Linked DNA regions of Proteiniborus sp. DW1. The protein of the gene in region 1 binds, or shares a complex with, the protein of each later gene. Links are inferred from orthologs where the notes say so. Each region holds a gene or a part of one and is shown in the gene's direction. Other genes may lie near its edges.

Evidence for each region.
Region 2: the proteins of ptsP (region 1) and DW1_RS06125 are in contact, whole or in part, in an NMR structure (PDB 2MP0), measured with the Escherichia coli proteins. The link is inferred for Proteiniborus sp. DW1 from one-to-one orthologs.

The regions. Positions count from the first base shown.
Region 1 is NZ_FMDO01000014.1:104,681-121,104, forward strand. What follows is about bases 8,201-11,091. They hold ptsP (phosphoenolpyruvate--protein phosphotransferase), read left to right. Parts: upstream 8,201-8,736; coding sequence 8,737-10,446; downstream 10,447-11,091. Other genes in these bases: DW1_RS04340 (metallophosphoesterase), read left to right, coding at 8,201-8,269; DW1_RS04345 (HPr family phosphocarrier protein), read left to right, coding at 8,461-8,724; DW1_RS15450 (hypothetical protein), read right to left, coding at 10,473-10,643; DW1_RS04355 (class IV adenylate cyclase), read left to right, coding at 10,713-11,091. Also shown: DW1_RS04315 (lipopolysaccharide biosynthesis protein), read left to right, coding at 1-1,119; DW1_RS04320 (hypothetical protein), read left to right, coding at 1,203-1,973; DW1_RS04325 (8-oxoguanine deaminase), read left to right, coding at 2,091-3,452; DW1_RS04330 (metallophosphoesterase family protein), read left to right, coding at 3,633-4,736; DW1_RS04335 (AAA family ATPase), read left to right, coding at 4,733-7,450; more of DW1_RS04340, read left to right, coding at 7,577-8,200; more of DW1_RS04355, read left to right, coding at 11,092-11,264; DW1_RS04360 (HesA/MoeB/ThiF family protein), read left to right, coding at 11,300-11,977; DW1_RS04365 (hypothetical protein), read left to right, coding at 12,061-12,648; DW1_RS04370 (metallophosphoesterase family protein), read left to right, coding at 12,816-13,553; DW1_RS04375 (DUF2500 domain-containing protein), read left to right, coding at 13,594-14,001; DW1_RS04380 (TldD/PmbA family protein), read left to right, coding at 14,399-15,790; DW1_RS04385 (TldD/PmbA family protein), read left to right, coding at 15,790-16,424. UniProt on the Escherichia coli protein: General (non sugar-specific) component of the phosphoenolpyruvate-dependent sugar phosphotransferase system (sugar PTS).
Region 2 is NZ_FMDO01000028.1:54,001-70,394, forward strand. Bases 5,782-8,642 are described here. They hold DW1_RS06125 (PTS sugar transporter subunit IIA), read left to right. Parts: upstream 5,782-6,901; coding sequence 6,902-7,384; downstream 7,385-8,642. Other genes in these bases: nagE (N-acetylglucosamine-specific PTS transporter subunit IIBC), read left to right, coding at 5,782-5,813; DW1_RS06120 (DUF7916 family protein), read left to right, coding at 5,968-6,891; DW1_RS06130 (YtxH domain-containing protein), read left to right, coding at 7,601-7,987; DW1_RS06135 (hypothetical protein), read left to right, coding at 8,049-8,504. In the rest of the region: mvaD (diphosphomevalonate decarboxylase), read left to right, coding at 1-349; DW1_RS06095 (phosphomevalonate kinase), read left to right, coding at 364-1,437; fni (type 2 isopentenyl-diphosphate Delta-isomerase), read left to right, coding at 1,522-2,574; DW1_RS06105 (biotin transporter BioY), read left to right, coding at 2,658-3,224; DW1_RS06110 (PRD domain-containing protein), read left to right, coding at 3,417-4,301; more of nagE, read left to right, coding at 4,419-5,781; DW1_RS06140 (winged helix-turn-helix domain-containing protein), read left to right, coding at 8,700-9,026; modA (molybdate ABC transporter substrate-binding protein), read left to right, coding at 9,128-9,964; modB (molybdate ABC transporter permease subunit), read left to right, coding at 9,974-10,630; DW1_RS06165 (HD domain-containing phosphohydrolase), read left to right, coding at 11,273-13,942; DW1_RS06170 (ABC transporter substrate-binding protein), read left to right, coding at 14,022-15,953; DW1_RS06175 (Na-translocating system protein MpsC family protein), read left to right, coding at 15,946-16,394. UniProt on the Escherichia coli protein: The phosphoenolpyruvate-dependent sugar phosphotransferase system (sugar PTS), a major carbohydrate active transport system, catalyzes the phosphorylation of incoming sugar substrates concomitantly with their translocation across the cell membrane.

The DNA.
Region 1 (16,424 bases):
TTAGGAGTTATAGGGCTAATTGTCTTTATGCCTCTATTAAAAAGAATTGATTTTATATCAGAATATATTATGTATGTTTATCTTTTCATATTAATGTCAAGCCTACATTCATTGTGTTCAAATTTTACACGGTCTCAGGAATATATTAGGCTCTATGCACTTGATGGTGTGCTTAGAACTGCATTAACTATTGCTTTAAACATTATTTTTTTAGTAGTATTTAAGTATGGAATTGCTGGATACTTGTTAGCGACTATTATATCAGATTTAATATCAGCAATTATGTTGTTTACTGTGGCAAAGCTTTATAATTATGTTAGCTTAAATTACATTGATAAAACCACCTTTAAAAATATGCTTAAATATTCTATACCCCTTATTCCAACAACCATATCTATATGGATTATCAGCATGTCCGATAGATATATTCTTTCATATATATTAGGAAGTGGAGCAAATGGTTTATATGCAATTGCATATAAGGTGCCTACTATTATAACAATAGTTGCGGGAATTTTTATGGATGCATGGCAAATATCAGCCATAGACGAGTATCAAAAAGGTGATAAAGGCTGGTTCTTTTCTAGGGTATTAAATGTCTATAGCTCCCTTCTATTTTGTGGGGCATCTGTAATTGTGGCTTTTACTAAGTTGATTACTAGATTACTTGCTTCACCAGAATTTTATATAACATGGAGCTATATACCTGTTTTAGTGATGGCAACCCTATTTGCATCCCTAGCTACGTTTTTGGCAAGTATATATATGATGCATAAAAAAAGTGAATATGTTTTTACTACTACTACTATAAGTGCAATTATAAATATAATACTCAATTTACATTTAATACCCAAATATGGAATTCAGGGGGCAACTATAGCAACACTAATAAGCTATATATGTATGTTCATGATAAGAGCAATCAATACTAGGAAATTCATGACCGTATCTTGGAATATACCTAAAATTATCTTAAATATATTTATAATTATGATACAAACCATAATTATACTATTAGAGATAGATAACTGGTTTGTATATGAGATAATATTAGTATCTGTTATAGCTTTGATAAATGCAAAGGATTTATTAATGGGAGCTAGAAGAATCATAAAATAGAGTATTGTTTGACAAGGGAACAAATAATGCTTGTTAACGTCTAAGAATATATAAATTCAAAAATGCATTAAGGATGTGATTTTGTGAAAAAACATAAAACAAGAAATACAATTATTATAGGTCTTATATGTGCAGCAGTGATAATTCCAACAGCTATAAAACTCATAAGTCAACAACCTATATCAGAAAATGGAACAATTGAGAATGAGTTAGATAATAAAAATCCAATTTCTAGTGATGATGTAAAAGGTGACCAAGATACAGAAAAAGAAAATAATCAAGATGAAATCATAGACTATGGAGATGACACATATGAACTAACAGAGGAAGGTATTATTAAACCTGAAGTTGCAGAAAAATTGATTAAAGAAACATCAGAAAGGCTAATTAATGCAATAAAAGATAAAGATGTAGAAACTATATCAGACCTTATTCATCCAGTTAAGGGTGTTAGATTTACTCCTTATACCTGTGTTTCATTGGAGAATGACGTAGTATACAATAAGGACGAGATAAAGAATTTCTTTGAGGATAAAGAAGTTTATGTGTGGGGACATTATGATGGCACAGGAGATGAAATTAAGCTAACACCAAGTGAGTACTATGATAAGTTCATATACTCAGAAGACTTTGTAAATGCCGAAAAGGTTGGATATAATGAAGTACTGAGCAGTGGAAATATGCTAGAGAATCAATTTGAAGTATATGATAATCCTATTATCGTAGAATACTATTTTTCAGGTTTTAATCCAGAGTATGGAGGCATAGATTGGAGAAGTCTTCGCTTAGTATTCGAGCAATATGAAGGTAGCTGGAAGTTAGTGGGTGTTATAAATAATCAGTGGACAATATAATATAACAGTTACTATATTCTATTTTTAGACGTTAAATAAAAAATGGTTTGGAAAGGAATTTGTTGTTATAACAGGATTTTGCTTTTACTTTATACTAAGGATTGGAGGAAAATACTGATGAAAAATTCACTATTAATTAAAAATATCAGTTATTTAGTGACATGTGATGAGCAAGACAGAGTATTTGAAAATGTTAATCTATATATTGAAGATGGAGCCATTAAGTATATAGGAAATGATGCATATAATGCAGATGAAGTAATAGATGGCAAGGATATGATAGTGTATCCGGGACTTATAAATACTCACCATCATTTATACCAAACTTTTACTAGAAATCTTCCACAGGTTCAAAATATGGAGCTATTCGATTGGCTAACGACTCTTTATGAAATATGGAAAGGGTTGAATTCTGATATTATTAGATATAGTACCTACGTAGGGGTTGGAGAGCTAATGAAAAATGGGTGTACAACATGCTTTGACCATCACTATGTATTCCCTCAGGAGGAAAGTGATGAGTTTATAGACATACAATTTCGTACAGCAGAAGAGCTAGGAGTGAGGTTTCATGCATCAAGAGGTAGCATGTCTTTAAGTAAGAAGGATGGAGGACTACCACCTGATTCTGTAGTGCAGACCATAGATAAAATACTATACGATTCAGAAAGACTCATTAAAACCTACCATGATGGTAGCCAGTTTTCTACTAGACAGGTAGTATTAGCACCTTGCTCACCTTTTAGTGTAACAGGAGAACTAATGAAGGAGTCTGCAATACTAGCTAGAAAATATGGAGTAAGACTACACACCCATCTTGCAGAAACTATTGATGAGGAGAAATTTACTACCGAAAAATTTGGAATGAGACCACTAGAATACATGGAGAGCCTAGGCTGGGTTGGAGAAGATGTCTGGTATGCCCATGGTATTCATTTTAATGATGAAGAGCTAAAGGTTCTAGCAAAAACTAAAACAGGAGTCGCTCATTGCCCTGTTTCAAATATGAAGCTGTCATCTGGAGTTGCGAGAATACCTGAAATGCTAGAGATGGATATTCCAGTAGGTCTAGCAGTAGATGGGAGTGCAAGCAATGACGGTTCTAATCTGCTAGAAGAAATGAGAATAGGATACCTACTCCACAGGCTTCATTCTAGTAGAAAAGCACCTACTGGATATGATATGCTGAAGCTAGCTACTAAGGGTGGAGCTAAACTCTTAGGTAGAAATGATATCGGTGAATTATCTATAGGAAAAGCTGGAGATCTATTCATGATAAATAAGAATAGAATTGAGTTTGTAGGAACTCAATACGATCCTAAGTCTTTATTAGGAACGGTTGGTTTTAAAGGAAAAGTAGATTATACAATAGTTGGTGGTAAAATAGTAGTTAAGGACGGAAAGCTTATAAATGTTGATGAAGAAAAAGTAATATACGAAGGCAATAAATTGGTAGAGAAACTTATATCTAACAACTAAATGCATATAGTTACTATAGGTTTTGTGATTTTTTAAGAGTAATCATGGAGATAGGAACCTTGGTTTAAATCAAGGAACCTGTCCCCATGATTATTTAATTTTAGAGATTTATTAAAAAAATATAAAGGAATTTTTATATCTAGTATCGAATATATGTTCTATTAAGCGGAGGTGTAGCAAATGGAAATAAGATGTATTCATACAGGCGATATTCATCTTGGAATGGAATTTAAAAGCGCAAGCTTTGATAATAAACAAGCTAATACAAGAAGATTGGAGCTTTGGGAAACTTTTAATAGGATAATAGATAGATGTAAACAGATAAAAGCACATATTTTACTTATAGCTGGAGACTTATTTGAGGATGAATATTGCTCAGTTGCTGATGTTAAGAGAATAGACTCTAAATTTAGAGAAATAAGTAGTACAAAGGTAGTTATATCTGCAGGAAATCATGATACTCTTGGGAGGAGATCTTTATATAGATTGATTAACTGGGGAGACAATGTTCACATCTTCGAACCAAATAGGATTACTAAACTTGAATTTAATGATTTAAATGCAACAATATGGGGACTTAGCTGGGATAAGAAGTTAGAAAGAGCAAATCTAGTAGATAATATAAAAGCAGAAGATACTAATAAAATTAATATATTACTTGTACATGGAGATGTATTTAACAAGGAGTCAGAGTACCTTCCCATAAATAGAAGCGCCTTATTAAACAGTGGCTTTGATTATGTAGCACTTGGTCATATCCACAAACCACAGTTTATTAGTAGCAGTATTTGTTATTGTGGAAGCCCTGAACCCCTTGATTTTGGAGAAACAGGCAGCCACGGTATTATGGAAGGTACTATTTCAAAAGGTAAAACTAAAATGGCTTTTGTACCTTTTGCTAAAAGAGAATTCATTATTAAAGAAATTTCTATAAATGAGAATATGACCTATAATGAAATAGTAGACAAGATAAAATCTATTGATGATAAGGAGGACATAGCTCTAAACCTTTATAGAGCTATTGTAACAGGTACAAGGGATAATCAAATAAGTTTAAATATTAAGGATATAAAAGAATACTTATTGAGGGAATTTTATTATATAGATATAATTGATAATACTGTTCCTGATTATGACTTAAAGAAACTCTATAAAGAAAACCCAAATAATATAATAGGTTTTTTCATAAAAGAAATGGAAAGACAAGGGTTAGACAATGAAATAGTTAAGAATGCACTATACTATGGACTAGAAGTACTACTAAGCGAGAAGGTGAAAAAATGACTATAAAAGAGCTTTTGCTTACTTCCTTTGGGAAGTTTAAAGGAAAATCTATTACCCTTGAAAATGGATTTAATATTGTATATGGAGAAAATGAAGCTGGTAAAACCACAGTGCATAAATTCATAGAGGGAATGCTTTTTGGTTTTTTTAAGCCATATATAAAGAGAAAAATATATACTGATGACTATGATAGATATCTACCCTGGGATTTTACGGACTATAGTGGAGTCCTTAAATATGAAGTAGGAGACAACATATACAGAATAGAAAGAAATTTTTTAAAGGGAAATGATGAAGTTAAGATAATAGACGATAAAACAGGTGAAGATATTAGCCATCTTTTTGAGTATGATAATGTAACTAGGCTTCATCAGCCTATGTCAATTCATATGGGCTTAAATAGTACAGTATACAACAATACCATATCCATTGGTCAGTTAAAGAGTAAGTCTGATGACACATTAGCAAAGGAAGTCAAGGATAGCCTAATCAATTTAGGAGGAAGTCTTGACGAGGATATTTCTATAAAAAAAGTATTAGAGAAGCTTAATGAGAAGATTAATGATATAGGTACTGAAAAAAGGATTAAGACATCTCCTTATGGTAAAGTTGTTGAAGAAATAGAACAATTGAACAATGAAAGGCAAAGAGCTTATGATATCTCAATAGAAGTAAAGGAGTATCAGGAAAAGGCTAATCTTTTATCAGATGAAATAAGAGCATTAAATGAAAAAAAGACAGAGATAGAAGGAAAGATTAATCTAATTGAAGTTTTCCAAGCCAGAGAAAAATACTTAGAATGTCTAAAGCTTTCAGAAGAGATTAACATTCTAAAAAAACAAATAGAGGAGTTAGAGGAATTTGCTAATTTAAATGATGAGGACTATACCGAGGCTGTTAAATTCCAGCAAGAGATTAAATCATTAAATGATAACAAGGAAGAGTTAAAGGAGAAGCAAGATAAAGTCCTAAATAGGCAAAAAAAGATAAGAACAATAATAGAGCAATTGATTTTTTTTGAAGGAATTGAAGAGGAAGAAATCGAACAATTAATAGCATATTATAACATTATGGAGCAAAAGAAGCAGGATTTAGAGATTACATATGATAGAATAGCCAGTAAGTCCACTGGTGAAATTGATTTTAACTTAAATGATATAAATGAAAAGCTATATAATTATGAAGAGTTAGAAGAAAAGAAAAATAGCCTGTCGTATAATAATGAGTACAATAATATAATGTTTCTAAAAACTAGACTGGATGAAAAATCAAAAAGTCTTAATAGATTAAATCTTTTAAAAATCTTTTCAGCCTTTGGAGCTTTAACAAGTATAATTCTTGGAATCATGTTGTTTAGAGCTATGTATTTTGTAGCTGCAATTCCATTAGCCTTATTAATATATGCCTTTTATTCTTCAAAGGAGCTAAATAACTATATTAATACTTTAAATAATCAGATAGTAGATATTGAAAAAAAGGAAGTACAAAGAGAGAGCAAAATTGAAGAACTAGATAAGGAAATGCAGGATATACTTGATTCATGTGGCTGTAAATCAAAGGCTGAGATAAGAAAGTTAGTAAATGACTTAGGCCAGAGAAATTTTGCAGCAAATGAAGTATTGGAACTTAAGAATAAGAAAAATAGTCTAATAGAAGAAATACAAAAGTTGGAAGACAATATTAAAAAATATCTGAATTTAATAAAAGAGGACTTAGTTTCTTTAGACAATATAAGAAAGTTAAAACACGAATATTCTAAGTTTTTAGAGCACAAGAGACTAGAAGAAAGTACTCAAAATGAGATCGATGACTTGATAAATGAAATAAAAGATATTGAGCTTAAGCAAAAAAACATAGGAAATAGCCTGTTGATGTTGTATAAGAAGAATAATGTAAGCAATATGGATACATTTAAAGAAGGATTAGAAAAAAAGAGAAACTATGAAAAATCTATTCAGCTACTAGAAAGTCAGAAGAGCTTGCTTAGTAACATTCTTGGGGATAAAAACATAGAGTTTTTAAAGAAAAGGTCTGATGATTTTACTGAAACAATAGGACTAGATATAAGAGGGCTTGATAAAGATGACTTATTAGCTAATCTAAAGGACATAAATGATACAATACTAGAAACTAAGAACGAACTTACAAGATTTGAAGAAAAAATCAGAATTCTAAGCTCAACAACTGCTGAACTTGTGCAAATAGAAGAAGAAATAATTAGAAAGAATAGGATTAAGGGGGAATATGAGAAAAACTTATCTTCCCTAGAACTAGCTAGAGATACTATTGATAAAATATCTAGAAATATTCAAAGAGATTTTGCTCCAAGACTAAGTAGTGGAGTAGGAGAAATCATTGAAAAAGTTACAAAAGGAAAGTATACTGATATTAAAATAACTGAGAACCTAGATATAAAAGTTGTAGACCCTATAAGCAATAAAATAGTTGATGTAGACAAACTAAGTGGAGGTACCATAGATCAGCTATACTTTGCACTGAGATTTGGGATTATTGATATTATAAAAGAAGATAATAATCTACCGCTAATCCTAGACGATTGTTTTGTGCAGTATGATATGGATAGAATAGAAAATATACTAGAATTTTTATCTATTGAAAGCCTAAAAAGACAGATAATATTATTTACATGTCATAATAGAGAAAAAGAGATACTTAATAATATGGGTTTTAAATATAATCTAGTTAATCTATAGAATTAGTTGATGTGCTACATTAGCTATAATAAATCTGTAAAACTAGAGCTTTAAAGGTTAATGTTTAACGTTAACCTTAATCTTAATCTTAATCTTAACCTTAACTTAGGCATTGGGGGTGAAATTATGGCTGTGTACGGCATAGCTGATCTTCATTTAGATTCAACAGGAGATAAACCAATGGATATTTTTGGTAACAACTGGGTATCGCATCAAGATAAAATATTTAACAATTGGAGGAATATTGTATCGGAGGATGACATAGTCCTAATTGCTGGGGATATCTCATGGGCACTAAGACTTTCAGAAGCATATGCAGATTTAATGAAAATAGAAAAACTCCCAGGTAATAAGGTTATAACTAGAGGAAACCACGATTATTGGTGGTCTACAAAATCTAAGCTAGAAGGACTTGGGTTTAAGACTATACATTTTTTACACAATGATAGCTTTTTATATAATTCTATTGTTATCTGTGGTGCAAGAGGATGGGCATCAAAGGATAGCGATGAGTTTGATTCACAGGATGAGAAAATATTTTCACGAGAAATAAATAGGTTAGATTTATCTCTTTCTTCTATAAAAGATGATTCTTTTGAGAAAATAGTTATGCTTCATTATCCACCCTTTAACACAGAAAATAAGTCTCCAAATGAATTTGTAGATATTATGAAAAAGTATAATGTAACTAAATGTGTATATGGGCATCTTCATGGGGAGGGGCATAAGCTTGTAGTGGAAGGCAATATAGAGGGAATTGATTTTCATTGTATAGCTTGTGACTATATTAATTTTACACCAAAGGAGATAATTAGGTAGTGACTTTTGATTTTTAGTCTATATATAGAGGTGTAGCTAAAGAGTCCTATCTTACAATAGTAAGGTTAAAGATAAAATAGTTCTAACATATGTGGGGAAATGTGGTATTATAATATTAATATTATAATAAACTGTCAGTCAATTTTTAGGATAGCATTCATGAGCATAAAACAATAAAGGGGGAAACCAGTGTGTTTAGTGCAGAAATAGCATTAAAAAATGAAACAGGTCTTCATGCAAGACCAGCAAGTCAATTTGTTTTTACAGCATCAAAATTTAAGTCTCAAATCAAGGTTATTAAGGATGGAAAAGAATACAATGGCAAAAGTATAATGGGTGTACTTAGTATGGGAGCAAGTAAGGGAACTAATTTGACAATTCAAGCTGAAGGAGAAGATGAAAAAGAAGCTGTTGAAGCGTTAATAGCGCTGATAGACAATGGCTTTGGAGAATAGGGGGGCTTAGTTGTGATTGGCATAGGTGTATCATCTGGAATAGGAATGGGTAAGACCATTATTAAAAAAGAACCGACAATCAAACTAAAGAAGAACCACATTGATAATCCAGAAAGAGAAATTAGTATTCTAAATGATGCAAGAGAAAAAGGAAAAGAACAAATAGAAGCCTTGTATCAGCATGCTTTCAATACTATAGGAAAGAAAGAGGCAGGTATATTTAGAGCTCATAAGATGATACTTGAAGATCCAGACTTCTTTGGACAGATAGAAAGTAAGATAAAAGAAGAAATGGTGAACGCAGAATGGGCTATTTCAGAGGTTGCTAACTTTTTTATTGAAATGTTTGAGGCTATGGAAGATGAGTATATGCGAGAAAGAGTAGCTGACATAAGGGACGTAACAGGAAGGCTAATTAAAATAGTACTTGGAATAGAGGATACAGATTTAAGCAACTTAACAGAACCAGTCATAATAGTGGCTGAGGATTTAACACCATCGGATACTGCTCAAATGGATAGAAAAAAAGTCATTGGATTTATAACTGAAGTAGGTGGAAAAACCTCACATTCGGCTATAATGGCTAGAACACTAGAAATACCTGCTGTAGTTGGTTTGGAAAATGCCACTGAACTAATATCAAATGGAGACTATGTAATATTAGATGGAGATACAGGTAATGTTATTATAAATCCTGAGAGAGAAGTTATTGAAGAATACTCAAGAAAACGAGAAGAATATATTGAATTTAAGAAAAAGCTAGAGGAAATGAGAGGACAAAAAAGTATCACTAAAGATTGCTTTGAAGTTGAGATAGCAGCAAATATCGGGACTCCAAAGGACGTAGAAGGAGTACTGTTAAACGATGGTGAAGGAGTAGGACTATATAGAACTGAATTTTTGTATATGGATAGAGACAGACTACCTACTGAAGAGGAACAGTTTGAAGCATATAAGGAAGTAGCAGTAAAGCTTGAAGGTAGACCTGTAGTTATCAGAACTCTTGATATAGGTGGAGACAAGGAGCTTTCTTATCTTCCATTTCCAAAGGAGATAAATCCATTCTTAGGCTATAGAGCCATAAGACTTTGTCTTGATCAGACAGACATTTTTAGGACACAGTTAAGAGCTTTGCTACGTGCAAGTGCTTACGGAAATATAAAAATCATGTTTCCTATGATTTCTGCAATAGAAGAATTGAGACAAGCTAAGGGCATATTAGAAGATGTAAAAAATGAATTAAGGTCAGAAGGCATAATGTTTAATGAAAACACAGAAGTAGGTATTATGATTGAGGTACCTGCAGCAGCAGTGATGTCTGACTTATTTGCAAAGGAAGTAGATTTCTTTAGTATAGGAACAAACGATTTAATTCAATATACAACTGCAGTTGATAGATGCAATGGAAATATAGCTTATCTATATAACGAGTTTCATCCTGCAGTCTTAAGGCTCATTAAAAAAGTAATAGATAATGGTCATAAAGAAGGAATATGGGTAGGAATGTGTGGAGAAGTAGCGGGAAATCCACAGCTAATTCCAGTTCTCATTGGAATGGGATTAGACGAGTTTAGTATGAGTGCATCCTCTATGCTAAGAGCTAGGTGGATTGTGAATAATCTTAGTAAAAGAGAGATGGAAGGCTTAGTTGATGAAATATTAAAACTTCCAACAGCTGAAGAAGTAAAAGACTTTATTGCTCAAAATGTGAATATAAACTAACACTGAGTTTAGACAGGAAAAGAATGTTAGTATCTTTGCCTGTCTTTTTCATTACTCTTAATTAGTTTGGATTTTAATTCAGAATAGTTTACGTTATTTAGAAATCTAGTTAGTTCATCTATTTTCTTTTTACGTATTTTAATAACTACAAAAAACATATAAAATATAACTAGTATAGCCAATATTAGATGCAACATTTATATACCTCCTTAGATTCTATAGTTGACAATCTTTAAAATAATAATACATATGGAAAGGGGAACAAAATGGTAAAAGAACTAGAAGTAAAGGTGCTAGGTATTGATAAAAAGGATATTGAAGGGAAACTAGAGAAGCTAGGCGCAAAGCTATTGAGTAAGGAATATCAAGTCAATACATTATACGATTCAGGGGATAAGATTATCGAAAAGCTAGGAGATGGATATTTAAGAATAAGAGAAACTAAAGATTTAATAACAGGCAATGTGGAGATTTTTTTTACACTAAAAAAGAATGTATCAAGTGATATGGCAAGAGAAAATTTAGAAATCGAAACAATGGTTACAGATAAAAAAGCACTTAATAGCATACTTGAACATCTAAATATTAAAGTAATACATGAAGGTACTAAGGAAAGAATCTCATATTTGTATGATGATATAAGATTTGATATAGACACCTGGGACAAAGCTACTTATCCATATCCATATTTAGAAATAGAAGTAACCAAAAAAGAAGATATAAAAAGAGCTGCTGAGCTTTTAGAATTAGAGGAAGAGAGTATAACCACAAAATCACTTCGAGAGCTTAGAGAAGAGATAGGATTAGAGAAGATATAAAGTTTACTTCAAAAGAGTTGGGGGGAGGAGCAAAGGTGAAAAGATACTCTAGAAACATGAATATGCTATCACCTGAAGAAAACGCTAGTCTTAGCAAATTCAAGGTTTGTATAATTGGCTGTGGTGGCTTAGGTGGATATATTATTGAGATGCTTGCAAGGTTAGGGATTGGACACCTAACTGTAGTTGATGGAGATGTATTCGAAGAGTCAAACTTAAATAGACAACTTCTATCAGATATGGACTCATTAGGAAAATCAAAGGCTCTAATAGCTAAGGACAGAATAAATAAAGTAAATCCATTAATTAACGTAAAGGCTGTAAGTGAAAGATTAACAGAAGATAATGGTTTAGAAATATTAGCAGGTCATGATGTAATAGTAGATGCATTAGATAATATAGATACTAGATTGCTTATTCAAAAACAAGCTGAAGAACTTAGGATTCCACTTGTACATGGGGCTATAGCTGGTTGGTATGGACAGGTATCAACTATATTCCCAGGAGATAGGACACTGGATTTGTTGTATTCAAACAGCGGAAGTAAGGGATTAGAAGAAGAACTTGGGAATCCCTCATTTACCCCTGCATTAGTAGCATCTATAGAGGTAAGTGAAGTGCTGAAAATTCTCATAAATAGAGGAGATTTACTGAGAAGAAAGTTACTTATAATCAATACCTTAAATCAGGATTATGAGGTAATTAATCTCTAATACTAAATCAATCACCTTTATATTTTAAAGGCATAAAATAAATTAATGAATATTGCAACTTAAAGTATAAGGTGGTTATAAGTATGGAAGACAATAGAAGTGAAGTCTTACAGGATTTAGCTATATTAGCCTTACCTATTTTGGTTTTTATCTTGATTGAAAAAAGTGGAGTTTTTGGAACAGAAGTAAATTATACAAGAAATTACCATAACAAAATCAGGATGCTTAAAGAAATAAGCCCATATTTTTTAGAGGAAGACCAAGTTGTTTTAGGTAAGGTACAGGACATCTTTGAAATACTTAATAGGTTTAACAGAATAATCAATAATGACTATCAGGAAAATGTTAGAGCTTTAAATCAAGACTTGTCAATGATGGACAGAAAAGAAATGATAATATCTAAATTAGCAAATTACTTAGATGACAATAGAAGGAAGCTAGCAGAAAATGTTGTGGGAACTAAACAGAACATATTCAAGACAAAAGAAAATCTAGAGAGATATTCTCAAATAGTATCTACACAAAACACAGATAAGCTGACATCTATGCTAAAATTAGCAAAATCCATAGAACCCATAATGCCAGATAAAGGGAAAGCCCAGCTAAGGAAAATTGAAAAGATAATAGATATTATAAAAGCCTCTGACAATGAATTTAAGCCTTATTATTAGAGAGGCTTTTCTTACTGTTATTAATTTTTATCCTTGAAGGATTTTAAATAGGTATGTTGAATAAATAATAGATAAGGACTAAAGCTAATTAAGAGGAATCGAACTATTGAGCTATTACCCAATAAGATAGGATGATTTATTTGATGACCACAATAGGAGGGGGAACCTTGGACAGGATAGCGATTATATCAGACATTCATGGAAACACACCTGCATTAAAAGCAGTTTTAGATGATATAAGAAAAAAGGAAGTTAGTAAAATTATTTGTCTAGGAGATTTGGCTGGGAAAGGTCCTAATCCTGCTGAAGTAGTAGATATCATTAGAAGAGAGTGTAATGAAGTGCTTATGGGTAACTGGGATAAGATGATATCGGAAGAAAGTGATTATGCAATGGTTAAATGGGCTAGAGAAAAACTAGGGCAGGAAAGACTAGATTATATCAAGAAGTTACCCTTCTCGCTAGACTTTTATATAAGCGGTAGACTCATAAGATTGTTTCATGCTTCACCTCAGGGGATTTTTCATAGAGTACATAGACATAGCCCTTTAGAAAAGATACTTGGAATGTTTGATAATACAGAAAATACAGGAAAACTCTTTGGAGATCAGAGCCCAGATATAATTGGATATGGAGATATACATGGCGCATATATCAGTTATTTTGATGATAAGGTTATATTTAATGTTGGCAGTGTAGGTAATCCGCTAGATATGACATTAGCTTCCTATGTAATATTAGAAGGCGAATATAATGGCAGGGATAATAAAGGATTTCAGGTTAACTTTATAAGGGTACCCTATGATGTAGAGTTAGCTATAAGATTAGCAAAAGATTCTAATATGCCAGAAACAGATGCATATATTAATGAACTGAGAACAGGAAGGTATAGGGGTAGAAAATAATAGGTTTAGAATTAAAAATTAAATCCGGTAGGTGGTACTAATGAGCAATTCAATTATTAATTTCACACTTTTTAGCCCAATTAATAATTTTATGTTTTCATTTGCTCCAGTATTTATTATGATTATTTTTATTGTAGTTATCTTAATGTTTATAATAAATGCTGTTAAGGGAGTCAAGCAATGGAGCTATAATAATGCTCAGCCACTTCTTATTGTAGATGTAGAGATAGTTTCTAAAAGAATAAATGTATCACATCATCATCATAACAATAACAATCATACGCATCATCATAGCTCTACTTCATATTATGTTACCTTTCAAGTTGAGAGCGGAGACAGAATGGAATTCCAGATTCCAGGTAATGAATATGGGTTAATGACAGAAGGAGATAGGGGGAAGTTAAAATTTCAAGGTACTAGATATTTAGGATTTGAAAGGTTTAAATAGGTGACATAATACAATTTTTATGAGAAACTTGGGAAAAGTTTATGTAGATGAGGAACTATTCTATAAAGATGGTAAGCTTTTTATTTTATATTGTAGAAAAGAGAATCCAGATTTGAGAATGAAAAGTTACAATTAATTTTGTTACAAAAAATTAACAAAAATTAGATAGCCTTTACTATGGTTTATGATAACAGGAAGATTAGGGTAGAGCCAGTATTTCCACAATTCTAAGCCTTGTAAAGGTCTATTTTTTGTTAGAAAATTTATTCTTTTAAAGAAGGAAAAATTATTCGAGTATCGAAATAAACATATTATGTACAATACTAAGTAATTTCGATATTATTCAGAAATTACAGAATTAACAAAAAACGTACAATAGATTTAAGGGGGTTAATAAATGTTAAGCAGAGCAATTATAGAAGATGTTTTAACTGCTGCACTTTCAACAGGTGGAGACTTTGCAGAAATCTTTGTAGAAGACAGATTTAACACAGGCCTTCTATTTGTAGGGGGTAAGGTCGAAGGAGGCATATCAGGAAGAGATTTTGGTGTAGGTATAAGAATATTCTATGGGTTGAATAGTATTTATGCTTATACTAATGACTCATCTAAAGAGAATTTAGTTAAGGTTGCCAAGGAGGCAGCTACAGCTATAAAAGGCAACAGTATTCATCAGGTCTTAGATTTTACTAAGGCTGAGATAAATAATATTCATCCTATTAAACTACTTCCAAGTAGTATTAATAAGTCACAAAAGGTTGAATTGATGAAGAGGGCTTACAATGCGGCTAAAAATTATGACGAGGTTATAAGCCAAGTCACAGTCAGATATCTAGACAATGAGCAAAATGTGCTTATTGCTAACTCTGAAGGGCTATATGCAGAGGATAAGAGAACACGTACTAGAACAGCTATTTTAGCAGTTGCATCTGCAAATGGAGAGATGCAGTCAGGCTTCTATGGTCCTGGAGCACATATGGGCTTTGAATTCTATGACAAGATTAACATAGAGGATTACGCTAAGGAAGCAGCTAGAATAGCAAAGACAATGGTATTTGCGGATTTATGTCCAAGTGGAAAAATGCCTGTTGTCATAGATAATGAGTTTGGTGGAGTTATTTTCCATGAAGCATGTGGACATGGATTGGAAGCTACTTCTGTAGCCAAGGGTACATCAGTATTTGCTGGAAAACTTGGTGAAAAGGTAGCATCAGAAGTAGTGACTGCTATAGATGATGGAACTATACCAAATGCTTGGGGCTCACAAAACATAGACGATGAAGGAACAAAGACTAAGAAAAATGTTCTAATAGAAAATGGAATATTAAAAGGTTATATGATTGATAAGCTTAATGGAAGAAAGATGGGAATGGAGTCTACAGGTTCTGGTAGAAGAGAATCCTACAAATATGCTCCAACATCAAGAATGACAAATACCTACATAGCAAATGGAAGTTCAACTAAAGAAGAAATAATTGCTAACACAGAGTATGGTTTATATGCAAGATATATGGGTGGTGGTTCTGTAAACCCTGCAACTGGTGATTTTAACTTTGCAGTAAGCGAAGGATATATTATCAGAAATGGAAAGATAGCAGAACCAGTTAGAGGGGCAACACTTATAGGAACTGGGCTAGAAGTTCTTAAGCAAATAGATATGGTAGGCAACAATCTTGACTTTGGTCAAGGCATGTGTGGTTCAGCTAGTGGCTCTATACCTACAGATGTAGGGCAACCTACTATAAGGGTTAAATCAATAACAGTAGGTGGAAGAAAGGGTGGTCAATAATGTCAAATAGAGAATTAATAGAAAAAATATTTAGTAGAGGAAAAGAATTAGGCTTAGGAGATATGGAAATATATATCCAAGGAAATAAGCAGTTTGATACAAGAATTTTTGAAGGAGAAATAGATAAATATAGTATATCCGATGAAACAGGTCTGTCTTTTAGAGGTATGTATAACGGGAAAATGGGATATTCATATACAGAAAAGGTAGATGAATCTTCAATAGATATGCTTATAAAAGAAGCTATAGAAAATGCAGTTACCATAGATAGTGAAGATAAAGAAGAAATATTTGCAGGCTCAAAAGAGTATAAGGAAGTAAGCACATATAATAGTGAACTTGAAAATGTAACTACAGAACAGAAAATAGAGTTTGCAAAAACTATGGAGAAGGCTGCTTTTGAGGCAGATAAGCGTGTAACATCTGTTAGCTACTGTCTATATGATGAAATAACGGGATATAGCTTGCTTGCAAATACTAAAGGATTAAACCTTGAAAATAAATATAATTTAGCTCAAGCTTATATTGCTGTTGTAGTAAAAGAGGGAGACGATGTAAAAACAGGTGCAAATTTTGTTATAAGCAATGATTTCTCAAAATTTAACCCAGAGGAGTTAGCATCAGTTGCAGTAAA
Region 2 (16,394 bases), on another replicon or contig:
TCAATGTGCAGAAGATGATATTAAAGTAATAAAATCGGCAATTAAAGATAGAGATTTTGAGAAATTAGGTTTTATTACAGAGAGAAATGGACTTATGATGCATGGCACAATGCTTGGCGCAGTTCCACCTTTATCATATTGGGAGCCTGATAGTATTTTAGTTATGCAGATAGTAAGACAATTAAGAAATGAAGGCATCCTCTGCTATTTTACTATGGATGCTGGCCCCAATGTTAAAATATTGTGTAGATTATCTGAAAGTTATAAAATCAAAGAGAGATTAAGACAAGTATTTGCTGAAGATCAGATAATAGTTACAGGGCCTGGCCCAGGTATAGTTGTTCTATAGGAGGAGGTAGAAAAATGATTACATCTAAAGCTCCAGGTAAGTTATTTATAGCTGGGGAGTATGCAGTGATAGAACCAGGTTTTCCTGCTATTCTAGTAGCAGTAGATCAATTTATAACAGTTTGCCTAGAAAAGTCTACTGAAAAGGGAAGTATTAGCACATATAATAATGAACCTATATTTTGGACAAGGAACAATGACAAACTTACTATAGAAGGACATACTAATCGACTTAGTTATATATTATCAGCAATAAATATTGTTGAAAGATATGCAAGGGAGCTTGGCAGAAACCTTTTATATTTTGACCTAAGAGTAAGTAGTGATTTGGTGACTCAAGATGGTGTAAAATATGGACTAGGTTCGAGTGCGGCGGTGACAGTGGGGACTATAGAATCATTACTTAAGTTTTATGATATAGAAATTACATTAGATAAATTATTTAAGCTATCTTCCCTAGCAAATATTTTGATTAATGATAAAGGCTCCTGCAGTGATATAGCAGCCTGTGTTTATGGTGGCTGGATAGCATATACATCGTTTGACAGGAAATGGGTATTGGATAAGCTAAATAGTACTACAATATCTGAACTTTTAAGCTTAGAATGGCCTAATCTTTCGATTGAAAGTTTAATACCTCCTAAGAAGCTAAACTTAGTTATTGGATGGACGGGACTGCCTTCTAGTACTACAAATTTAGTAGACAAGATTAGGGATAGAAAGGAAAAGAAAAGCTTAATATATAATAGATTTTTAAATGATAGTAAAAAATGTTTAGAGAAAATGATTAATGCTTTTAAGAGCAATGATATAGATGAGATTAAGAAGCAAATTCAAATAAATAGAGGGTTATTAGTGAAAACAGGTAATGAGTTAGGTGTAAAAATAGAAACTCCTCAGCTGAAAGAGTTATGTGATATTGCATTAAAATATAATGGCAGTGCTAAGCCATCAGGCGCTGGCGGTGGAGATTGTGGTATTGCTATTTTCAATAGAGAATATGATTTAGCTCTACTAATTGAGGAGTGGAATGAATCAGGAATTATTTATTTGCCACTAAAAGTTTATAATAGGATAGGCTTCAATTGAAGTGAGGATTGTTGAAAAGTACATTTGTGTCATTATGACTGTTAGGCAAAGATAATCTTATTAATATTATTTTTTTAATTCCTTATGAGAAAGGTGATTATGTTGACAAATAGGAAAGACGATCATGTTAGACTAGCAATGGAGCTTCATGGTGAATCGAGAGCTTCAGATTTCGACAATATTCGCTTTGTACATCATTCGTTTCCAGAGATGAGTGTAGATGAGGTGGATATTTCCACATCCTTTTCCATATTTACTGTGGAGTATCCATTTTTTATTAATGCAATGACTGGAGGAAGCGAGAGTACAAAATTAATAAATGAGAAGTTGGCTACAGTTGCAAGGGAAACTAAGCTGCCAATGGCTTCTGGCTCATTAAGTGCTGCCATTAAGGATTCCTCTCTAATTGATAGCTTTAAAATCATACGAGAAGTCAACTCAGAGGGACTAGTTTTTGCTAACTTAGGTTCTGAACATACTGTAGAAAATGCTAAAAAGGCTGTTGATATCTTAAGAGCTGATGCTATTCAAATTCACTGTAACGTAGTACAGGAGATAGTCATGCCAGAGGGTGATAGGGATTTTTCGGGTAGGCTGAAGAATATTGAGAAAATAGTTAAGGCTTTGGATGTTCCTGTTATAGTGAAAGAAGTAGGCTTTGGTATGAGTAGAGAAACTATAAGAAAGCTAAAAGATGTAGGGGTACAAACAATAGATGTAAGTGGTTCTGGAGGAACTAATTTTGCAAAAATTGAAAACTATCGAAGAAGGACAAATAAATATAAATACCTAGAGAATTTTGGACAATCAACGGTTACTTCTTTATTAGAAGCACAGGATTTTATAAAAAGTACGGATATTATAGCGTCTGGAGGCATACGAAATCCTTTAGATATAGTCAAAGCATTAGCCCTAGGTGCAAAAGCAGTAGGTATTTCAGGGCTATTTTTAAATATGATTTTGAACGATGGTGTTGAAAAGACTATAGATAATATAAACAGTTGGAAAAAAGAGCTTAGGTCAATAATGACACTTCTTGGTAAAAAAAATGTATCAAGCTTAGCTAGTGCAGATTTACTGATTTTTAACGAAGTGAGAGAATGGTGTCTTGCAAGAGGTATTAAAATTGTCAACTAATAATATATATAAGGTTGACAATATAGATAAGCGGATATAAAATTATAATATGAACTACAATACAGACCTAGGAGGAAGGCGGCATGAAGCTCAAAACTCGTGACATGATTTTAATTGCACTATTTACAGCTCTCACAGCAATAGGAGGCTTCTTAAAGATTCCAACACCAGTAGTACCCTTTACACTTCAAGTGTTTTTTTGTGTATATGCAGGTATTTTTTTAGGTTCACGAAAGGGAATGCTATCTCAGCTTTTATATGTTCTCATAGGACTAGGAGGGGTTCCTGTATTTACCGAAGGAGGTGGGTTTGCATATATATTTAAGCCTACCTTTGGATATATACTAGGGTTCATATTATGTGCATATATAACAGGGAAGGTTACAGAGTCTTTTAAAGAACTTAAGTTCACGAATATTTTCATTGCATCCTTTGTTGGATTAGCTTCTGTGTATGTAATTGGAGTGCCTTATCTCTATTTAATGATAAATAGAGTAGCTGAGACACCTATTACTTTCTCTGCAGCCATTAAAATGGGTTTAGTTCCTTTCTTAGTTCACGATCTTATAAAATGCATAATAGTTACAGTGACAGCAGCTAAGATATTACCTGTATTAGGGCGTTTAGGGTATATTACAAAGAAAGCTTAGGGGACTATTGACTTTATATTACAATTATGTTATATTTGTCATAAGTATATAAATATTTAAACAAATCAACATATTTATAAAGGTGTGTTACTGATGGATAATCAGGCATAAACCTGTGTATGGGAATTTAATATTGCCATATATAGTTTATGCCTTTTATTTTTATATTAATTCTTAAAAGGGGGAGAGCTTTTGTCAGCTAAAGAGTATATAGTCTCGAAGATTTTAAACAATAATGTTATATTAGCTGTAGACTACAAGACTAGGCAGGAGCTTATTCTAATAGGAAAAGGCATTGGGTTTGGGAAAAAAGAAGGGAGAAAGGTTAATATACATATTAAAGACGTAGAGAAGTCCTTTATTGCTTATGATGAAAAGACAAAGAAAGAATATCTTCAGCTAATAAATCAACTAGATAGTAATGTTATGGGAGTAAGCGAAGAGATTATTGCTATGGCAGAAAAGCAGTTAGGACAGCTTAGTTCTCACATACATATTGCACTAACTGATCATATTGGATTTGCTATTGACCGAATAAAAATGGGCCTAGAAATAAATAATCCCTTTCTTTATGAAATAAGAGCACTATATCCAGAAGAGTATAAAGCAGGGCTATTAGCAGCAGAAGTCATTAAAGGCAGGCTTAATGTGACTATTTCAGAGTCAGAGGTAGGATTTATAGCACTTCATTTCCATTCTGCAAGACAAAACAAAAGAGTAACCGAAACTATGAAAGACACAAGACTTTTAAAAGAGATAATTGATATGATTCAAAGAGAACTATCTGTATCTATTGATAATAGAGATTTAATGTATACCAGACTAATAAACCACTTGAGGGTAACCTTAAATAGACTAGATGAAAAGAAGTATATAGAAAATCCTTTGTTGAGTAACATAAAAGAGCAATTTAAAGAGTCCTATAGGATATCACAGAAGATAGGTGAATATATAGAGGAGAAAAAACATATTAATATAACAGAAGATGAATTAGGATACTTGGCGCTTCATATAGAGAGAATTAAGGAAACTTCAAAGATAATATCTAGGCGTGTTACTGAGTTATATCAGGCATGAGCTTTTTTCATACAGATTTAATATGTATGTGACAGCTTATGCCTTTTATTATTCCATAAAAAAGGAGGGTAGAATATAAATAAGCAATTATAGAATCATAAATAAGGGGGATTTGTAATGAGAGGTTTTTTTGGAAAGCTTCAAAAGCTGGGAAAAGCGCTAATGCTTCCAGTTGCAGCAATGCCTGTGGCTGCACTATTATTAAGACTAGGGGCAGAAGATGTATTGAATATACCTTTTATTGAAGCAACAGGTAATGCAATATTTGATAATCTTGCAATTTTATTTGCAATAGGAGTGGCTGTAGGCTTATCAAAGGATAACGCTGGCTCAGCAGGACTTGCAGGGGCTGTTGGTTATTTTGTTATAACATCAGGTGCTCAAGCTATAAATCCAGTTATAAACATGGGAGTATTAGCTGGAATTATTGCTGGTGTTGTTGCTGGTAACCTATATAATAAGTACCATAACATTAAGCTACCTGATTTCTTAGGATTCTTTGGTGGGAAGAGGTTTGTTCCTATTGTTACATCTCTTGTATGCATTATTTTAGCTCTTATATTTGGTTTTATATGGCCACCAATACAGAATGTTATTGATTCAGTAGGAAATTGGATGATAGGTGCAGGAGCATTAGGAGTTTTCACATTCGGATTTTTGAACAGAATATTGATACCTTTAGGGTTACATCATGTAATAAACAGTATAGTATGGTTCATATTTGGCGAGTACAATGGGGCGACGGGAGACTTGCACAGATTCTTTGCTGGAGATCCAACTGCTGGTGGATTCATGACAGGTTTTTACCCAGTTATGATGTTTGGCCTTGTAGCAGCAGCTCTTGCTATGTATACAGCTGCTAAGCCAGAAAAAAGAAAGTCTGTTGGTGGCTTACTATTTAGTGTAGGATTCACTGCATTTCTAACTGGTATAACTGAACCACTAGAATTTATGTTTATGTTCTTAGCACCTGTATTGTACGTTGCTCATGCACTTTTAACAGGTGCTGCAATGGCAGTTTGTTATGTTGTGGGAATTAAACACGGATTTGGTTTCTCAGCTGGAGCTATAGATTATTTTCTTAACATGGGTTTAGCTACTAATGGTTGGTTGTTGATTCCTATTGGAATTGTCTTTGGAGTAATATATTATGTTCTTTTTGTATTTGCAATTAAAAAGCTTGATCTTCCTACGCCAGGAAGAATAGAAGAAGAGGGAGAAGGCCTAAATGCATTAATAGATGAAAAAGGGCTTCATGGATTAGCTAAATTATATGTTGATGCATTAGGAGGAGCTGAAAATATAGTTGAAATTGATTCATGTATAACTAGATTAAGATTATCAGTTAATGATGGAGATAAGGTAAACGAATCAGAGCTAAAGGATTTAGGAGCAACTGGAGTATTGAGACCAACTAAGAAAAATATGCAGGTAGTAGTTGGAACAAAGGCAGATATAATAGCAGAAGAAATTAAAGATTATTTAAAAAAGATAACTAAAACATCTAATTAGTAGTCAAACAGAATATGGTGGCAACTTGCTTGTCCACCATATTCTGTGAATCATTCATATGATTATGATTCTGTATTAATATAGTTGAACAGAGACTGGTGGCATTTGATTATATTAGTGTAGAATTAATAAAATGAAAATAAGGAGAGTAAAAATGTATAAGAGAATACTAGACCTGAACTCATCTGATATTGTAGATATGACTAAGGAAGAAAAGCTTCTAAGTATTAAAGCAGCTGAAGGAAGAACTGTATTGTCCGAAGTCATAACTATAGCTCCTCCAATTTTATATGATGTTAGTAACGTGGAGCTTGCATCAGCCTTTGGAGCAGATATGCTACTATTAAATTCTTATGATGTAAACAAACCAAAGGTAATAGGCCTTCCTATTAATGAAGGCGAAGAAGTTATAAGAGAAATTAAAAGGCTAACTGGAAGGCTTATAGGAATTAATCTAGAGCCTGTAGATCTAGAAGCTGATATAATAGATCAGAGAGAAGCTATCTCAGAAGGAAGATTAAGTACTGTCCAAAATGTACAAAAGGCTTTAGAACAAGGAGCAGACATGGTGGTATTTACTGGAAATCCAAAAACTGGAGTTACAAATAAACAGATTGTTAATGCTACAAAAAAGACTAGGGAAACAGTAGGAGATAAGATAATAATTACAGCAGGGAAAATGCATGCAGCAGGAAGTGGAAGAGAAACAGGAAGCGGTCTAATAGATAAGAATACAGTAAAGGACTTCATTGAGGCAGGCTGTGACATTGTTCTTTTACCTGCCCCAGGAACTGTACCAGGTATGACAGTAGACTATATTAGAAATCTCGTTGAATACGTGCATTCTTTTGGAAAGTTAGCAATGACATCTATAGGAACTTCGCAAGAAGGGGCTGATGAGTCTACCATAAGAAGTATCGCATTATACAGTAAAATGACAGGTGCAGACATTCATCATATAGGAGATTCAGGAATGGTATTAGGTATGGCTACACCAGAAAATATTATGATTTATTCAATTGCAATCAAGGGTAAGAGACATACCTATAGAAGAATGGCTAGATCTGTGAACAGATAGGAGGAGTAATATGTTTAATTTTTTGAAAAAGAAAAAAGAAGTTTCAATAGTAGCCCCTATGACTGGAGAAATCATAGAAATAGGTAAAGTCCCAGATAAAGTATTTGCAGAGAAAATGGTAGGAGATGGCTTGGCTATAAAACCAACAGATGGAGTAGTAGTAGCTCCTTGTAATGGCAAGGTAATACAAGTATTTCCTACAAAGCATGCTATGGGCCTCTTAACGCTAGAAGGGCTGGAAATCCTAATTCATATAGGGTTAGATACTGTAAGCTTAAAGGGAAATGGATTTAAAATCTTTGTTGAACCAGGAGATAATGTGAAAAAAGGAGATAGGCTTTTAAAGGTTGACTTAGACTATGTCTCAGAAAATGCTAAATCAACTATTACCCCTATAATAATTACTAATATAGATGCGGTTAATAGACTATTGGTGAGAAATGGAACAGTTGAAAAAGGAAAGGATGTGATAATGAGTATAGAGCTTAAATAAATATAAGTGTGTATACTATTAAGATGTTTTTAAAGGTGAAAATATAGACAATTATTGAAAGAGGCTTGCTCGTAACTTCATATGTTATGGCTAAGTCTTTAATTTTTTGCAAGAAAGTTTACCAAGAATAATGTTTATGGTAGAGTTTTTATGAGTATATACTATAATATAATTATAAACCTTAATGTAATCAAAAATAGAAAAGGGGGACATAAAATGCCAGTAAGACATTTATTTGAAAAATCAAAAAAGGAAAAAGAAAAGAAAATGAGAAAGGAGATTGCGAAGAAAGTAGCAGTAGGTACAGCAGTAGGTACAGCATTGGGAGCTGTTACAGGAGTGCTATTTGCGCCAAAGTCTGGAAAGGAAACTAGAGAAGATATTGCAAAAAAAACTAAAGAAGCAACAGAAGCAGTTAAAGTAACATTAAAGGACTCTGGTCAAGTTTTAATGGAAAAAGGAGAGATAATTGGAAGGAGCATAAAAGAAAAGATAGAGGAAGTAAAGATTAAGAAAGATAGTTGTCAATTATGTGAAGAAGAGCTTCAAGATTATATAATAATAGAAGAAGATTGTGAAGAAGAAAAAGAGGAAAACAATTAATCTATAACGAATAAGCAAGGTAGGAAAACAATAGAAGACTACTTTAAGGGGGGAAGGAACTATGGATGCCACAATTACTGTTAAGGAACTATTATTGGTAACAGTGTCGCTAGTTATTATAGGATTTGGAATATATCTTATAATTGCCTTGAGAAACCTAAATGGATTGTTAAAGAAGGTAAACCAAATTGTAGATGAGAACGAAAAGGCTGTAAAGAAAACCATAGATAATTTACCAGAAATATGTGAGAATTTAAGCATTATCAGTGTAAAATCAAGAAATATTATAGAAGAAGTTGAACCTGTGATACCTGAAATAGCAGACAATGTTAACTCAATTACTGAAAATGTAAACGATGGTATGGAAATAGCTGTGAGTACAGTAGAAACTGTAGGGGAAAATATCAGTGAAACAATAGAAGCAATCAGAGATAGCACAGTGGATGCGACTACATACTTAAAGCTAATAGGAGAAGTTGTTAAAGTAATAAAACAAGCAATTACAAAAGAAAGGTAATTTATGTAGGTAGCTAAAATCTTTGATTTTGCACTGTTTACCTATGGAGAGCTCAATAAAAGCCGGCAGAATGCTATTTTATATCTGCTGGCTTTTAGAAACAATAGATCCTATTCCCAAATATTTTTGTTATTGAAATAACAATCTTTCCATGATATAATCCATGAATGAGGTAAAAAGGTGGTATAGGTATTTATGAATATTGGTTGGAGAATATGGTTAACAAAAGATGAAACTAAGATATTTGGAAAGGGACCCAAAGAGCTTTTGCAAAGAACAGAAAAGATGGGTTCACTTAGAAAAGCAGCTATGTCTATGAATATGTCATACAGCAAGGCTTGGAATCTTATTTCCAACTTAGAAAAATCATTAGGTTTAAAAATACTTGATAAGACAATAGGGGGGGTAGACGGAGGAAGCTCTAAACTTACACAAGAAGGCAAGATTCTAATAGAGAAGTATGAAGAACTTGAAAAAAAAGTAGAAGAGGCTATCTTAAAAATTTTTGAAGAAACATTTTAAATTTTTTTGGCATCGTTATATTGATAAAAACATAACGCTGCTTAAGAAGTACCTGATTTGCGGGGTAAAGAATAAATATAATGAAGTGGAGATGTAGACTTATGAAAAAAGTGATAGTATTATTATTAGTATTTACATTGGCTTTTGGCCTTTATGGATGTACTAGTAACAGTTCAGATGGAAGTAAGCAAGGAGACAATGTTGCTCAAGATCAAAATATTAGTCAAAAGGAGAGCAACAATTTAGTAGAGCTTACTATAAGTGCAGCTGCAAGTTTGACAGAGGCTTATGGTGAAATAAAAGAATTATATGAGTCAGAAAAGGGAATAAGGTTGATATTTAACTTTGGTGCATCAGGAACTCTTCAGAAGCAAATTGAGGAAGGAGCAGAAGTAGATGTTTTTGTATCTGCAGGTAAGAAGCAAATGGATGCTCTTGAGGAACAGGATTTAATAATAAAAGATACTAGAGATAACATATACAGAAATGAACTAGCCCTTTTAGTGGCTAAGGAATACAAGGACCAAATAAAAACTATAAATGATATAGTAGGTACTGACCTAAAAATTAGCATAGGTGTGCCGGAGACAGTTCCTGCAGGACAATATGCAAAAGATGCATTAGTATACCTGGAAGTTTGGAATCAGCTTGAACCAAATATAGTATACGGAAAAGATGTAAGCCAAGTACTTACATATGTAGACAAAGGCGAGGTAGCAGCTGGTATAGTTTTTAGCTCTGACTCAGTGAGAGCAAAGGAAAGCTATTTAGCAGAGATTTTTCCAGAGGAGACTCATACTCCAATTGTATATCCAGCAGCTATAGTTTCATCCACTAAAAACAAAGAAGCTAGCTTAGATTTTTTACAATATTTAAAAACAGGCAAAGCAAAAGAAATCCTAGAAAGGTACGGATTTAGAATATACATAGAGGAATAGGTGAACAAAATGATACTAAGCCCTATAATAATATCCATTAGAGTTGCAATAATATCTACAGTTATTACATTGATAATAGGTGTATTTTTGTCAAGATTAACTACTAAATATAACTTTAGAGGTAAGGATATACTAGAAGTAGTTCTCCTATTGCCTATGATACTGCCACCTTCTGTTGTTGGCTATGGGCTGTTAATATTAATAGGGAAAAGAGGAGTTATAGGAAAACTATTATATGATATTTTTGGATTAAGGCTTATTTTTACCTGGGTAGCAGCTTGTATAGCTGCTACTATAGTTTCTCTTCCTTTAATGTATCAAAGTTGCAAGAGTGCATTTTTAAAGGTTGATCCTTGTTTAGAAGAAGCGGCTTGGTCATTAGGAGCAAGCAAAAGAAAAGTATTTTGGAAGATTAGTGTTCCCCTTGCTTTGCCAGGTATACTAAGTGGAATAATTCTAGCCTTTGCTAGGTCTTTAGGCGAGTTTGGAGCTACACTAATGGTAGCAGGCAATATACCAGGTAAAACCCAAAACATACCATTAGCGATATATTATGCCGTAGAAGTGGGAGATACTAAAACTGCAAACATTTTATTAGGCATAGTTGTGTTATTTAGCTTTGCTGTGGTATATGGCGTGAATAGATGGACAAAGAATCAAGGATAAAATTTACGGTTTGACATTTATTTGTTTTTAAGCTATAATATAAATCTGTTGAGTATTAATAAAAATCATTTGGAGAGATGGCCGAGTCTGGCTGAAGGCGCTCGCCTGGAAAGCGGGTAGACGGCTAAACCGTCTCGCGGGTTCGAATCCCGCTCTCTCCGCCAATATAAATTTTGTCGTGCTAGATGGGGAGGTAGCGGTGCCCTATAACCTGCAACCCGCTATAGCAGGATTGAAGTCCCGGCCCAGGCATCCTATTGTGGGGTCTGCCCTAGGAAAGTGATGTTGACGATTGGGTCTTGCGCAACGGAAATTCATGAACCCCGTCAGATCCGGAAGGAAGCAGCGGTAAGTGAACACTTCTGTGTGCCGCAGGGGAGCCTAATCCGAGTTAACTGCTTAGGTAACGCTTGTAGTAGTATGTCAAAGCTGGGTGCACGACTTAAAAAATATAGACTATGGCTTCATAGTCTATATTTTTTTGTATATAACACTATAAATAAAAAAGAGGATTTTCTCAATAATTGTAGAATAAATATAAATCGTAATGAATAAAATCTATTGAGGGAAGTCAGCCATTTTCTGAATTTTAGTTTTTTTTGTTTTACAGACCTAAATATTACAAGACAGTAGGTGGCATCTATGCTTTTAAGTTCTTATAAAAAGAAACTAATAGGTTTGTTTACTTTAATAGCACTAGTACCAATTATTCTATTTTCCTTCAGCGTATATAATAGGATAAATACTTACATAATTGACGAAAATCTAAAAGCAAAAACGAGCTTTATAACTAACGAGGCTGAAAAGATTAATGTTTGGTTTATGTCTAATGCTGAAAAAGTAAGCGACATAGCGTCTTGTTATCCCTTCATAAAATCTCTTATGAATGAAGTAGATGGAGATAGAAAAGTTAATGAATATCTCGCATCACAGCTAAAGTCTTCTAAAGAAGTAATCAATTTAAGGCTAGTCTTGACAGGTTCAAAAGAATATTCATCTAATGGGGATTATTCTATTCAAAATCCTAGATCTAAGTCAGATTATTTAGATGCGTTACATAATAAAGAATTGACATGGACTATGCAGGAACAATCTAATGATACACCTATTATTACTGCTTCAGCTCCTCTATATAATACAAGTGGGCAAATTGAGGGTGTAGTATTAGTTGATTTTAGCGTTAATAAAATTTTAAACAAGATTAGGGAAATAAATAAAGAATATAATTACACTAAATATGTCGTAACTAGTCAAGGCAAGGTGTTAAATGTTTATGGAGAAGAAAAACTAAGAACAGAAGAGAACTACAAAGACTTTGAAAATAAAATATCAACCTTAGTATCTAAATCAATAAGTACATATACAGGAAGAGGACGTGTTCCTCTTGACAAGAATTATATGGTGTTTTATTCTACTATTCCTTCAATAGGGTGGAAGATATTAACCTTAGTACCTAGACAAGCAATATTTGATAGTTTAAGTGTATTAATTAAAGATATAGCTTTTATAACCTCTATTACCTTAATATCTTTAGTAGTATTTGCTACGTTGTTTTCAAGAATGTTCTCAAATCCATTAGTGAAGCTAAAAAATGGAGCAATAGAAATACAGAATGGAAACTATGATTATAAGTTTGATATAAAAAAAGAAGATGAGTTTGGACAAGTAGCAATGGCCTTTAATGCAATGGCAGCAAAGTTAAAAGAGTCATATGAAGAATTAAACGACAATAATATTATGTTGATGGAAACTAATGAGCAATTACAGGAAATAAATATGGAATTAGAAGCTTCATATGCTCAACTAAAGGCAGCTATTGATCAATTAGATGAATCAGAGCAAAGATTTAGAACTCTTCTAGGAAATATAGATGAACTAGTATGGATTATGGATAGGAATCTAAACATAACATTTACCAATGATCAAGTTGAGTCAATATTGATGATAAGCAAGGAGCGGTTCTTAGGAAGAAATCTAAATGAGCTAATAAATTATGTTGTTGGAGACGGAGAGGTATTTTTAAATGATTTTATTGAAACTGATCTAAAAAACCGAGTGATATGTATTTCTCATAGCAAAAAGGATGGCATAATAGCAGAAGTAAGCACAAAAAGGGTATATGAAAACAATAAGTTAGTCGCAATACATGGCATCATAAGGGATATAACTGAAAGAAAGATGATGGAAGAAAGTATAATTAAAAGAAATGAAGAGCTAGTAGTCATAAATAGAGTTAGTAGAGGGTTGACTACTGCTATGAACATAGACACTCTTATGCAAAGAGCAGTAGAAGGTATTATTAGACTTATGAACATATCTTTATGTACTATTAGACTATTAGAAGACGATAAGTTAGTTCTAAAAGCATTTGCAGGAGAATTATCAGACCTAGTAGTTAAAAAACCTATTCCAGTAGACGAAGATGAAGTGGGACAGGTAGTTGAGACAGGTAAGATTCAAATACTCGAAATTAACAAAAATTATAATAAGAGCAAATTTTCGGCTAATATAGTTGACTCAAAGAAGGTAAGCTTTCTTAGTGTACTTCCAATTAAAGCAAGAGGTAAAGTTCGAGGAATAATGATAGTAGGTAGTAAAAGTAAACCTGATAAGGGAGAGTTTAATGTTTTAGCCTCTATCAGTAATCAAGTAGCCTTAATTACTGAAAATATTAGCTTGTATCAAGGGTTGAAGGATAATTACTTAAAAACTATAGAAACGCTGGCAGCTGCCATAGAAGCTAAGGATGAATATACAGAAGGTCATTCTAATAGGGTTTCTAAATATAGTCTTGAAATAGCCAAATACATGGGTATGCCTAAAAAGTTCTGTGAGGAAATTGAGGTGGCTGGCATATTACATGATGTAGGGAAAATAGGAATTAAAGATGGGGTGCTTTCAAAGCCAGGAAGACTAACTGAAAGAGAATATGAAATGATTAGAAGACATCCTATGATAGGTAGTAAGATACTAGAAAGTGTAGGTTTCTCAGAAACCATTATGAATGCTATTAAGTTTCATCATAAAAGGTATGACCTAAAAGGCTACCCTCAAGAGGTCTATATAGATGAATTGCCATTAGAAGCTGCAATTATAGGTGTTGCAGATGCCTTCGATGCAATGACAACAAGTAGATCATATAGAAATGCTATAACTGTAGAAGCTGCCATTAATGAACTTATTAAAAGCAAGGGAACACAGTTTAACCCTTATATAGTTGACATAATGGTTGATATATATAGGAGAAATAGGGATGTAATAGAGTCTATAATGCAAACTGATATAACATTTGAAGGCACCAGTCTAGCTTAATTGCTGGACTTTTTTCTTTATTTATGTTTCAATAAAAATACGAATGAAGGATTAATTCAATTTATAGAGGGGATATTTTATGAAAGTAAAACGGAAAATTTCATATTTTAAGAAGTCTTTCATTGTAACTCTATTAACTTTAATTATTTTGGGTCTTGGAAGACCTGCATTAGCAGCTAGAACAGAGGTTATAGTTCTTCAACTTAGATGGAATCACCAATACCAATTTGCTGGCTATTATGCTGCTAAGTGGCTTGGGTATTATGCTAGGGAAGGGTTAGCAGTTGAAATAAGGCCTGCTTATGATGAACAAGGAAATATATTAAATGCCATTACTGAAGTATCAGAGGGAAGAGCAGATTTTGGAGTAGGAGCTAGCGATATACTTATTGCTCAGGATAAGGGGATAGATTTAAGCGTAGTGTCCTCAGTTTTTCAAAGAAGTGCAGTAGGATTTTATATGAGTGAGGAGTTGCCATTCAAATCATTGGCAGATTTAGTAGATTTCAAGGTAGGTAGAAGAGAAAATGACCTTTTAGATTTAGAGTTCCAAGCTATGCTTTTGAAGGAGGGAATTAATCCTAGCAGGTTGCCTTTGATAAGCGAAGGTGAGGACTTTACAATATATGACATAGTTTCTGGTAAATATGATATTGTACCAGGATACCTAGGAGGAGAAATAGAATACTTTGCTCATAAGAACAACATAGGGATAAAATCAATAAAGCCAATAGATTATGGAGTAGACTTTTATGGAGACTCATTATTTACTAAAAGAAGCCTTGCCCTAAATAATCCAGAGCTAGTAGAAAAGTTTAGAAGAGCAAGCATGAAGGGTTGGGAATATGCATTAGAAAATCCAGAAGAAATAATAGATAGAATGTCTAAGGAATTATTTAAATATGATGAAGGAACTATTGAAGACTTTACTGAATATAACAGATTCCAAGCTGATAAATTAAAGGAACTTACTCTATATCCTGTAGTAGATATAGGAAACATCAATCCTCATAGGTGGAAACAAATGCATGAAACATTAAGTGAGCTTGATATTGTAAAGAACAAGATAGATATAAATGCATTTATATTTGATTATGAGAAGTTAATGGATGAGAGAAATCAAAATACCATAGAAACTCTAATCAAATTTTTAGGAGCTTCTTTATTGCTTTCAATTGTGCTATTCTTTGTCAACCTATCTATAAAGAATAATATGCTCAAGAAAGAGATAGAAGAAAGAAAAAAAGCAGAAAATATGTTCAGGAAAGAGTTTGAGGAAAACAAGAGAAAAGAAGGGTTACTAATCCACAAAGCCAAGCAGGCTGCTATGGGCGAAATGATAGCAAATATCGCTCACCAATGGAGACAGCCACTAAACACCTTAGGATTAATATTAGCCAATATAGGAGATGCATATGAGTATAATGAGTTGAATAAGGAATACTTAAATGCATCTATTCAAAAATCAAAAAATATTATAAATCAAATGTCAAATACAATAGATGACTTTAGATATTTCCTTAGCCCAGTAGATGAACAAGAGGAGTTCTATGTAAATGATAGGGTAAAATATATAATTGACTTGCTTGAAGAAAACCTTAGGTTTAATGATATAAAAGTCATACTAGAAAGAGTTGAAATGGTCAAAAGCTATGGCACTAAGAATCAGTATTCTCAAGCAATCTTTAGTATCATAAACAACTCTATAGATGCTTTATCATCAATAGATAAAGATAATAAAGAAATTAGAATTTCCATTTACTCTGAAGAAGATATGGCAGTTGTTGAGATTATAGATAATGGAGGAGGTATATCAAAGGAAATAGAAGACAAAATATTTGATGTATACTTTACAACTAAAACAGAATCAGGCGGGACAGGACTTGGACTTTATATAGTAAAGATTATTGTCGAGGATAGAATGAAAGGGAAAGTAGAGTGGGCTAACACTGGTGACGGTGTATATATGAAGATATCTATTCCGAAAGATAGGAGAGATGAAAATGAATAAAAGCAATTCCAATAGTCTATTAAGCAATATAAAGGTACTGTTCGTTGAAGATGAAGAAAATGCCCGAGAAGAATTATCAAGATTTTTAAAGAGAAGAGTAGGAAAGCTTTATATAGGCAAAAATGGTATGGAAGGTCTTAATTTCATTGAATCACACAATCCAGATATGGTAGTAACAGACTTAAAAATGCCTATATTAGATGGGCTAGAGATGATAAAGCGTGCAAGAAATATGGGATATGATGGTGCAATAATAGTATTATCGGCATTATCAGATAGTGAAACCATACTAAAGGCTGTTGATATAGGAATAGTGAAGTATTTAGTAAAACCTGTAGATACTGATAAATTAGTTGATACAATGGAGCAACTAGCATCTAGTATATTAAAAAAGAGATTAAAAAAAGTAGTAGTAAGGGATTCTATATTGCTAGATAAAGA